3 regions of the Klebsiella quasipneumoniae subsp. quasipneumoniae genome follow, and region 2 is predicted to be linked to each of the others. Evidence: riboswitches for the same ligand, from Rfam matches in the RefSeq annotation. Region 2 holds a riboswitch; each other region holds the start of a gene.

Region 1 (3,273 bases), 1.9 Mb from region 2:
GCTCGGCATTTTTACACAGCGACATAAAGTCGCCCGCTTGCGCACGGGTGGCTTTGTACTCCGGTAAATAGCGGCCCGCCTGGCGCATCATCCACACCGGGGTGACATCAACCGGCTGACGCAGCAGCGCGCGCAGGTAACGATCGTTCTTCAGTTCGGTCATTTTTACATTCCTTTAGCGTTGATACGCCCAGTGTAACATGTCACTCGAACTCTGCCCGACACATCGCGACGGTATCTTCGATAAGCCGGCGCGCCACCGTCCCCGGCGGCGGCAGAAGCGGCAGATCGTCATAGCGGTACCAGTCCGCGCTGAGTAACTCTTTTTTATCCACCACGATATCGCCCTCCGCGTAATCCGCCATAAAGGCAGTCATCAGCGACTGCGGGAACGGCCACGGTTGAGAAGTCACGTAGCGCAGATTTTTCACCCGGATACCGCTCTCCTCCATCACCTCACGGGCAACGGCCTGCTCGAGGGTTTCGCCGACCTCGACGAACCCGGCCAGCACGGTGTGTATCCCATTGCGATGTCGGGTATGTTGCGCCAGCAGGATCGCATCGTCGCGACGGATAGCGACGATAATGCACGGGGCAATTTGCGGGTAGTAACGTTCACGGCAGTGGCTGCACAGCATCGCCCATTCGCTTTTACTGGCATGCATCGGGTGACCGCAGTAGCCGCAAAATTTATGCGATCGATAAAATTCGGCGAGCTGGATCCCCCGTCCCGCCAGCTGAAAGAGTCCCGGATCCTGATCCAGCACCTGGCGTAACGATCCCATGTCATGGCGGCGATCCTGGCGCACCATCCACACCGGATCGCCCTGCCATTCGCCGATATGCAGCGCATGCTGGCCGACAAGATCGAAATTAACCGCTTCGCCATGTGGTAATTCTCCACCAGGCAACCATAATTTTTGTTCGTGACTGACAACCCACCAGCCGCGATCTAATTTTTCAATAATACGATCCATATCTATTGCACTACCTTTGCTTCACTGGCATGTTGTTAACATTATATTTACATTTTTGGTGAGCAGATTTAAATCAAAACTAGCGGAGTCAATCATGCTAAACCAGCTGGAAAATCTGACGGAGCGCGTTGGCGGTAGTAATGAACTGGTCGATCGCTGGCTACAAGTGCGTAAGCATCTGCTCGTGGCTTACTACAATCTGGTTGGCCTGAAACCGGGCAAAGAGTCGTTTATGCGGCTAAACGAAAAGGCGCTGGATGACTTTTGCCAAAGTCTGGTGGATTACCTCTCGTCCGGTCATTTTAGTATTTATGAACGCATTATTGGCGAAATGGAAGGCGATACCCCACTTTTAGCCGCCACCCGGCTTTACCCGCAGCTGGAAGCCAATACCCAGCAGATGATGGACTACTACGATACCTGCCTCGAAAACGCCATTGATCATGATAACTACCTTGAATTTCAGCAGGCGCTGTCGGATATCGGCGAGTCGCTGGAAGCGCGTTTCGCCCTGGAAGATAAACTGATCGCCCTCGCCGTCGCCCATCATCTGAACGATGAGGTGCGCGATAATATTGCCCCGACCGCTTGAGTTGTGTGCAATTAACGAGTAGTTTACCTTCATTCCCCCTCTCCGGAGGGGATGTCATCTTGTCGGAGTGCTTATTTTCCATGTGAAGGCTAACGTGGAAAAGGCTGAGACCGTTAATTCGGGATCCGCGGAACCTGATCAGGCTAATACCTGCGAAGGGAACAAGAGTAAACTGCTGTTCGCGTCAGTCCGTCAGGGCCGATCGCATCTGTTACTCCATCCGTCGTCTGACAAGCCATGTCCTTTTCATCTGGAATGCGCTATGTCTACTACCAAACTGACCCGTCGTGAGCTACGCGAGCACGCGCAGCGATTTATCGATACGCTGGAAGGCGCTGCTTTCCCTAATTCGCGCCGTATCTACATTCAAGGTTCACAAGCGGATATCCGCGTCCCAATGCGTGAAATCCAGCTCAGCCCAACCCTCGTCGGCGGCGATAACGATAACCCACAGTACGAAGCCAACGAACCGATCCCGGTGTATGACACCTCCGGACCTTATGGCGACCCGGATATTGGCATTAATGTCCGCCAGGGGCTTGCCAGGCTGCGCCAGCCGTGGATCGACGCGCGCAATGACTGCGCCCCGCTCAGCGAACGCAGCTCGGCCTATACCAAAGCGCGGCTGGCCGATGACGGCCTTGATGAGCTGCGCTTCAATAGCCAGCTGAAGCCAAAACGCGCCGTTGCCGGCAAATGTGTTACCCAACTGCACTACGCCCGCCAGGGGATCGTCACCCCGGAGATGGAGTTCATCGCCATTCGCGAAAACATGGGCCGCGAACGTATTCGCAGCGAAGTTCTGCGCCAGCAGCATGCCGGCGAAGGCTTCGGCGCCCGCCTGCCGGAAAACATTACCCCTGAGTTCGTCCGTGATGAAGTGGCCGCCGGGCGCGCCATCATCCCGGCCAATATCAACCACCCGGAGTCTGAGCCGATGATTATCGGCCGCAACTTCCTGGTAAAAGTGAATGCTAATATCGGCAACTCGGCGGTGACCTCCTCCATCGAAGAAGAGGTCGAGAAGCTGGTCTGGTCCACCCGCTGGGGCGCCGATACGGTGATGGATCTCTCCACCGGCCGCTATATCCACGAAACCCGCGAGTGGATCCTGCGTAACAGCCCGGTACCGATCGGCACCGTACCGATTTACCAGGCGCTGGAGAAAGTCAACGGCATCGCCGAGAACCTCACCTGGGAAGCCTTCCGCGATACCCTGCTGGAACAGGCCGAACAGGGGGTCGACTACTTCACCATTCACGCCGGCGTACTGCTGCGCTACGTCCCGATGACCGCGAAGCGTCTGACCGGCATCGTTTCGCGCGGCGGCTCAATCATGGCCAAATGGTGCCTGTCGCACCATCAGGAAAACTTTCTCTACCAGCATTTCCGCGAAATCTGCGAAATCTGCGCCGCCTATGACGTGTCGCTGTCGCTGGGCGATGGCCTGCGCCCCGGCTCCATCCAGGATGCTAACGACGAAGCGCAGTTCTCCGAGCTGCGCACCCTCGGCGAGCTGACGAAAATCGCCTGGGAGTATGACGTGCAGGTGATGATCGAGGGCCCCGGCCACGTGCCGATGCAGATGATCCGCCGCAATATGACCGAGGAGCTGGAGCACTGCCACGAAGCGCCGTTCTACACCCTCGGGCCGCTCACCACCGACATTGCGCCGGGCTACGACCATTTCACCTCCGGCATCGG
Region 2 (3,273 bases):
TATACAACGGTGCTGCAAAAGGCTCTCGGCATCTTTGCCCAGCAACTGCGTAATATCAGTCATAGCAATCTCCCGTAAGGTCGGCCGGAGCCGGCATGCATTATCCCAACCCAATTATTTTGGGCAGGTTAAGCCTGGTACCGACTTAGCCTATTTTCCAGCCGGGAGGGCATTTTTTCAGGAGATTCTGCTGTCCCGTTACGCTGCCATTTACCACCAGGCATGGAAATGGTGCACCGGCCCGATGCCGTGGCCCACCTCCAGGGAGTCGGCCTGCGCCAGGGCCGCCGACAGCCAGGCCTTGGCCTCGGTAACGGTGGCCGCCCAGTCGGCGTGACGCGGACGCAGCGCCGCCAGCGCCGCCGAGAGCGTGCAGCCGGTGCCGTGCGTGTTTTTGGTCTGTACTCGCGGCGCGGTAAATCGCTGTTCCCCTTCGCGGGTGAAGAGCCAGTCCGGGCTCTCGGCATCGTCGAGATGGCCGCCCTTCATCAATACCGCGCCGCAGCCCAGCGCCAGCAGCGCCCGCCCCTGCTCCAGCATTTCGCGCTCGTTGCGCGCATGGGGTGCATCAAGCAGGGCGGCCGCTTCCGGCAGGTTCGGGGTGATCAGCGACACCTGCGGCAACAATCGTTGACGCAGGGTCTCCACCGCCGAGGCCGACAGCAGCGGATCGCCGCTTTTCGCCAGCATGACGGTATCCAGCACCACGTTGGCCACCCGGTAGCGCGCCAGCCGCTCGGCCACGGCTTCCACAATATCGGTTTCCGCCAGCATGCCGATTTTGGTGGTATCGATGCGCACATCGCTGAACACCGAATCAAGCTGCGCCGCCACAAAGTCCGGTTCAATACGATAGACCGACTGCACGCCGCGGGTATTCTGCGCCACCAGGGCGGTGATCGCCGAGCAGCCGTAGGCCCCCAGCGCGGAGAAGGTTTTCAGATCGGCCTGGATACCGGCCCCGCCGCTGGGATCGGTGCCGGCGATGGTCAGAGCATTGATGCGTTTCATGCGCGCACCTCCTGATACAGCGCGTCGAGAAACGCCGGAACAAAGCTCCCGGGCCCCCCGTGACGGGCGGCGATTTCCCCGGCCTGTTTCATGAGCCCGCAGGCGGCGGCCACGTTTTCCAGCCGGTCTCCCGGCAGCGCCGCGCTCGCCGCCACCACCGCCGACAGCGCGCAGCCGGTGCCCACCACCCGGGTCATCAGCGCACTGCCGCCCGCCACGCTGAGCACCTGCTCGCCGTCGGTGACGTAATCCACCTCACCGGTGACCGCCACGACAGTGGTCAACTGACGAGCCAGCGCCTGGGCCGCCGGCAGCGCCGCGGCGGCCGTATCGGTGGTATCCACCCCGCGCCCGCCGGCGCTCATCCCGGCCAGCGCCAGAATTTCGGAGGCATTCCCGCGAATGGCCGCCGGCTGGAAGGCCAGCAGCGCGTGACAAAAGGCCGTGCGCACGGTCAGGGCGCCGACCGCCACCGGATCCAGCGTCCAGGGCTTGCCGGCCTGGCGGGCCTGCTCCACTGCAGCACGCATGGCCACTGCGCGATCTTCGGTCAGGGTGCCGACGTTGATTAACAGCGCATCGGCGATGGCGGCGAACTGCGCCGCTTCGCGGGGATCGATCACCATCGCCGGCGAGGCGCCGACGGCCAGCAGGACATTGGCGGTAAAGGTCTGCACCACGTCATTGGTCATGCAGTGCACAAGGGGGGAATGGGCGCGCAGCAGATGGCGCAGGTGCGCGACAGGCGCGGGATTCAACAGCTCAGGCATGGTTTGCTCCCGCCAGACGAGGTAGAAGCAATGACCCTGCGGTCTCTGACTTCCCTACGCTGGCATTATCCAGATCAGGTGGTACGGGTATTTCTCAGCCTTCAACGAAGAAGGGCACCCCGAGTCATAAAAGCGGTACAACATTTTCCTGAAGCAGGATATGAAATGTGGCGGTGTAACACAAGCTGACCGGCTTTTTTCCCCGTCCGCCAGCTAATACAAAAGGCGTAATTTCTGATTAAAAATATGTTTTTTGCAAGCAAAACTGGATGAATGTAAATGTGTGGTTATATTTAAAAAATCTGTAACAAACAGTCACCTGCGTTAAATCGGTAAAACCGAACGAACCATGCAATAAATGAGGATTCCAATGAAATTAACCCCGATAGTGAAAGGGTTAGCGTTAGCGGGCATGTTGAGTAGTCTCGCTTTCGCCGCCTGGGCAGATACGTCAGCCAAAGAGGCAACCGAAGCGACCAAAAAAGCGAACGATGCCCTCTACAACCAACTCCCCTTCTCCGATAACACCGATTTCACCAATGCGCATAAAGGCTTTATTGCCGCCCTGCCGCCAGAGGTCATCAAAGGCGAACAGGGCAATGTCATCTGGGATCCGGGCCAGTACGCCTTCATTAAAGAAGGGGAAAAAGCGCCAGAAACCGTAAACCCGAGCCTGTGGCGTCAGTCGCAGCTGATCAACATCAGCGGCCTGTTTGAAGTCACCGACGGGGTCTACCAGATCCGCAACCTCGATCTCTCCAATATGACAATCATTGAGGGCAAAGAGGGGATCACCGTCGTAGACCCGCTGGTCTCGGCTGAAACCGCCAAAGTCGGCATGGATCTCTACTATAAAAACCGGGGTAAAAAACCGGTCGTCGCGGTGATCTACACCCACAGCCACGTTGACCATTACGGTGGCGTGCGCGGCGTGGTTGATGAAGCCGACGTCAAAGCGGGTAAAGTAAAAATCTACGCGCCGTCCGGATTTATGGAAGCGGCGGTGGCGGAAAATATCATGGCCGGGAACGTCATGAGCCGCCGCGCCAGCTATATGTACGGCAACCTGCTGAAGCCGGACGCTAAAGGCCAGGTGGGCGCGGGCCTGGGGACGACCACCTCGGCAGGCACCGTCACCCTGATTGCGCCAACCAACATCATTGATAAGGATGGCCAGAAAGAGGTGATCGACGGCCTGACCTATGACTTCATGCTGGCGCCAGGCTCCGAAGCGCCGTCAGAAATGCTGTGGTATATCGAAGAGAAGAAATTGATCGAATCCGCAGAGGATGTCACCCACACCCTGCATAACACCTACTCGCTGCGCGGGGCGAAGATCCGTGAGCCGCTGCCGTGGTCGAAATATATCAACCAGGCGATCGTTCGCTGGGGCGATAAGGCTGAGATCATAATGGCCCAGCACCACTGGCCAACCTGGGGCAACGAGAACGTGGTTAACCTGCTGAAGAGTCAGCGTGACCTGTATCGTTAC
Region 3 (3,273 bases), 830 kb from region 2:
CCACCGTGCGCCCCGCCAGCAGAGTGGCCGCGAGGGTCTGAATGCGGGTGCGGGTGAGGGTGTCCAGCGCCGAGAAGGGTTCATCCATCAGCACGATGGGCCGGTCCTCATACAGGGTGCGGGCCAGCGCGGCGCGCTGACGCATCCCGCCGGAGAGCGTCGCCGGCCGGGCGTCGGCGCAGGAGGCGAGCTCCACCTGTTCAAGCAGGGTGGCGACCCGGGCGTGATCCACTTTCTCACCGCGCAGCCGTGCGCCGAGGGCGACGTTCTCCCTGACGCTCAGCCAGGGGTAAAGCAGGTCTTTCTGCCCCATCCACGCCAGGCGGCCGGGTATCGGCTTTCCGTCGCTGGCGACCACTTCCCCGCGGGTGGCGGGGGCCAGGCCGGCCATGACCCGCAGCAGGCTGGTTTTACCGGCCCCGCTGGCGCCGAGCAGCGACACCCACTGACCGCCGGGGACCGTCAGCGACAGGTTGTCGAACAGGCGGCGGTCGCCGAAATGGAGGCTCAGCTTGCGAACCTCGATACCTGGCGCCGTCACGCCCGGGACTCCGCCGCGGCGTTGAGCCCCATCTGCCAGAACTGCGCCTCCAGGCGGGTGGCGGTGGTGAAGATGTCGCTCAGCCCGGCGAGGCGGGCCTCGCTTCCGCGCTGTTGCCACACGGTCTCCAGCAGCGCCAGCGCGGCGCTGACGCCCTGCAGATAGCCTTCATCGCCATAGTTACGGATCCACGAGGCGTAAGGATTATCCTCCAGTCGGGTGGCGGGGTGATGCAGCAGGCCCAGACCGATTTCGGCGTAACCCGCCACGCAGGGCATCAGGGCGACCAGCAGATCCAGCGCGTCGCCTGAATGACCGATATCCAGCACGTAGCGGGTATAATTGATGGTTTCTGGCGCTTCGGGCTGGGCGGCCATCTCCGGTTCGCTAATGCCCCATTGGGCGCAGTAGCCGACATGCAGCGGCACTTCGTTAAGGATGGCGTTCATGGAGGCGGCCGCGGCGCGCATCTCCGGCAGCGTGCGCAGTTTACTCACCAGCAGCGCGTAGCTGCGGGCGAAATGGATCAGAAACAGATAATCCTGGGTCAGATAGCGACGGAACGCGCTTTTCGCCAGGGTGCCTTCGGCAAGCTGCTGAACGAAAGGGTGCGCCACATAGTGCTGCCAGTCAGCGGCGGCCAGCTGGCGTAAACGGCCATAAAGACCTTGGCTAAACGCGGGAACAATCACAGGACCTCCATTTATGCAGGGGAGATCCGGGCGTGCAGGGGTGTGAACAGGCAATGGCGGTAATGCTGGCAAAATTGCCGACCCGTCCCTTCGCTGGCATGACCCAGATCAGGTTCAAAGGGTTCGGCTTGCGCCATCTCAGCCCTCACGGGACACCCCTCGGTAGCGCTATGTTATACGACATTCACCTTATGAATACAATCATCGCGCCGACCGGCGGCGCGATGGCGTTTTTCTGTGACGGCCAGCTCTTTTTTGTACAAAAATACCCGAAAAACAAGCCGCTGCGCGTTGGTGAGGGTTCTCCGGTTACGTTATATTTTCATTATTCCGTTGTAATAATCCTGTTCGCCACGCGTGTCGTGCGCGCCCCAACGCCCTGGAGTGAGCATGAAATTCCCGCTGTCCGCGCTGGCGCTTCTGTTCCTGTTGTGCCCGCCTGGCGATGCCGCCGATCTCTTCGATGCGGAAGATAGCATGCTCGACATGAGTCAATATCTGGCGGAAAACCGTTACGGTTTTCTGCCGGTGCCGCTGACGATAACCGAGCCGGCGATCGGCTATGGCGGCGGACTGTTTGGCCTGTTTTTACACGGTAAAGGCAGCCGGGAGGGCGGGCAGTTTATTCCTCCGCCGCTCACCGCTTTCGGCGGGGCCGCCACGCAGAATGGCACCTGGTTTATTGGCGGCGGCCATCGTCACACCTGGCGGCATGATCGCATTCGTTACCTGGCGGTAGCCGGCTACGCTAACGTCAATCTGGATATCTATTCCGGCGACATCGGCGGCTTCAGCCATGCTAAACCGGTGCAGACGCAGACCAAAGGGGTCGCCGCGCTGCAAAAGCTGCTGTTTCGCGTGGGCGATACGCCGGTGTTCCTCGGGGCCTCCCAGGTGTATGCCCGGGCGGATGTCGCTTTCGATAATCCGCGGGTCAACCGGGTCTGGCAGCAGGTGCTCGGGCAAAACAGCACCTCTTCGGCGCTGGGGGTGGTGGCGGAATATGACACTACCGATAATATTTTCTATCCTCAGAATGGGTTAGCGCTGAAGGGAGAATATCGGTTTTTCCGTTCGCTGCTCGGGGGCGATTATCACTACAACACGTTTACTCTGGACGGGAAGGTGTTTATTCCGCTCAGCCAGACGCTGACCCTGGCGGTCGCGGGCAATTATCAGTCCTTAACCCACCATGATAAGCACCTGATGCCGATGGCGCGTCCTTACATCGCGCTGCGCGGGATTTCGCGCTACCGCTATCAGGGCGACTACGTGGCCACGGCGCAAACCCAGCTGGCCTGGGCCGTCACTCCGCGCTGGATCCTGCAGGGATTCGTTGGCGCCGGGAGCGCCGCTGACGCGGCGGAGACGCTATGGGAACAGTCAGAGGTGGCATGGGGAGCCGGTTTTCGTTACCTGATCGCGCGACAGTACGGTTTGCGTACCGGGATTGACGTGGCGTTCAGCGAGCATGAGCAGGCGGTCTATTTCAATGTCGGTTCGGGTTTATAACTACACATGAGAACAAAAATGAGAACATCCGGCGCGGTGTTAACGCTACTGTTAGCAGCCTGGGGCACGTCGGCTGCGGAGCCGGACGAGAGCGACAGCTATTTTCCGATCTGGGGCGATGAGGCTCGCGCCAGAGGATATTCCATTCCGTTACCCTACGGCGTCAACCTGAGCTATATGAATATCCGCCAGGATATCATGGTCGACAGTATTACCTTTTCCGGGCTTAAGCTCGGCAATCATCCCATTCCCAGCGATATGTTCGCCATCGATGCCGGACACACCCGCGAGAAAAGCAAAACCGAAAACCTGCGCCTGGATATGTGGGTCTTTCCGTTCCTCAACGTATACGGACTGGTGGGGCATACCCGCGGGTCGTCCGTCTCCCAGGTATCAGTGGATTCAGACCCGTCGCAGTTTCGCGGCCTGGATCGGGCCATCGCCGGCGCGGTTCACCAGCTTTATCAGAGCGGGAAGTTGCAGGATATTGATTTTACCCTTGATTTTAAAGGCACCACCTGGGGGGCC

The links. A riboswitch is a leader RNA that binds a small molecule or an ion and turns the genes downstream of it on or off. The one in region 2 is predicted to bind thiamine pyrophosphate.
Region 1: another riboswitch for thiamine pyrophosphate. It lies ahead of thiC (phosphomethylpyrimidine synthase ThiC); the one in region 2 lies ahead of thiM (hydroxyethylthiazole kinase).
Region 3: another riboswitch for thiamine pyrophosphate. It lies ahead of tenA (thiaminase II); the one in region 2 lies ahead of thiM (hydroxyethylthiazole kinase).

What each region holds. Positions count from the first base shown of each region.
Region 1 covers NZ_CP084876.1:5,059,629-5,062,901, forward strand. Annotated here, with positions in the region: gene hemE (uroporphyrinogen decarboxylase) at 1-163, opposite strand, end outside; gene nudC (NAD(+) diphosphatase) at 204-977, opposite strand; gene LGM20_RS24215 (Rsd/AlgQ family anti-sigma factor) at 1,072-1,569, shown strand; TPP riboswitch at 1,623-1,747, shown strand; gene thiC (phosphomethylpyrimidine synthase ThiC) at 1,832-3,273, shown strand, end outside.
Region 2 covers NZ_CP084876.1:1,665,128-1,668,400, reverse strand. Annotated here, with positions in the region: gene fbaB (class I fructose-bisphosphate aldolase) at 1-63, opposite strand, end outside; gene thiD (bifunctional hydroxymethylpyrimidine kinase/phosphomethylpyrimidine kinase) at 211-1,011, opposite strand; gene thiM (hydroxyethylthiazole kinase) at 1,008-1,781, opposite strand; TPP riboswitch at 1,816-1,913, opposite strand; gene LGM20_RS08130 (alkyl/aryl-sulfatase) at 2,152-3,273, shown strand, end outside.
Region 3 covers NZ_CP084876.1:2,491,064-2,494,336, forward strand. Annotated here, with positions in the region: gene LGM20_RS12105 (ABC transporter ATP-binding protein) at 1-541, opposite strand, end outside; gene tenA (thiaminase II) at 538-1,233, opposite strand; TPP riboswitch at 1,302-1,403, opposite strand; gene LGM20_RS12115 (BamA/TamA family outer membrane protein) at 1,624-2,745, shown strand; gene LGM20_RS12120 (lipoprotein) at 2,764-3,273, shown strand, end outside.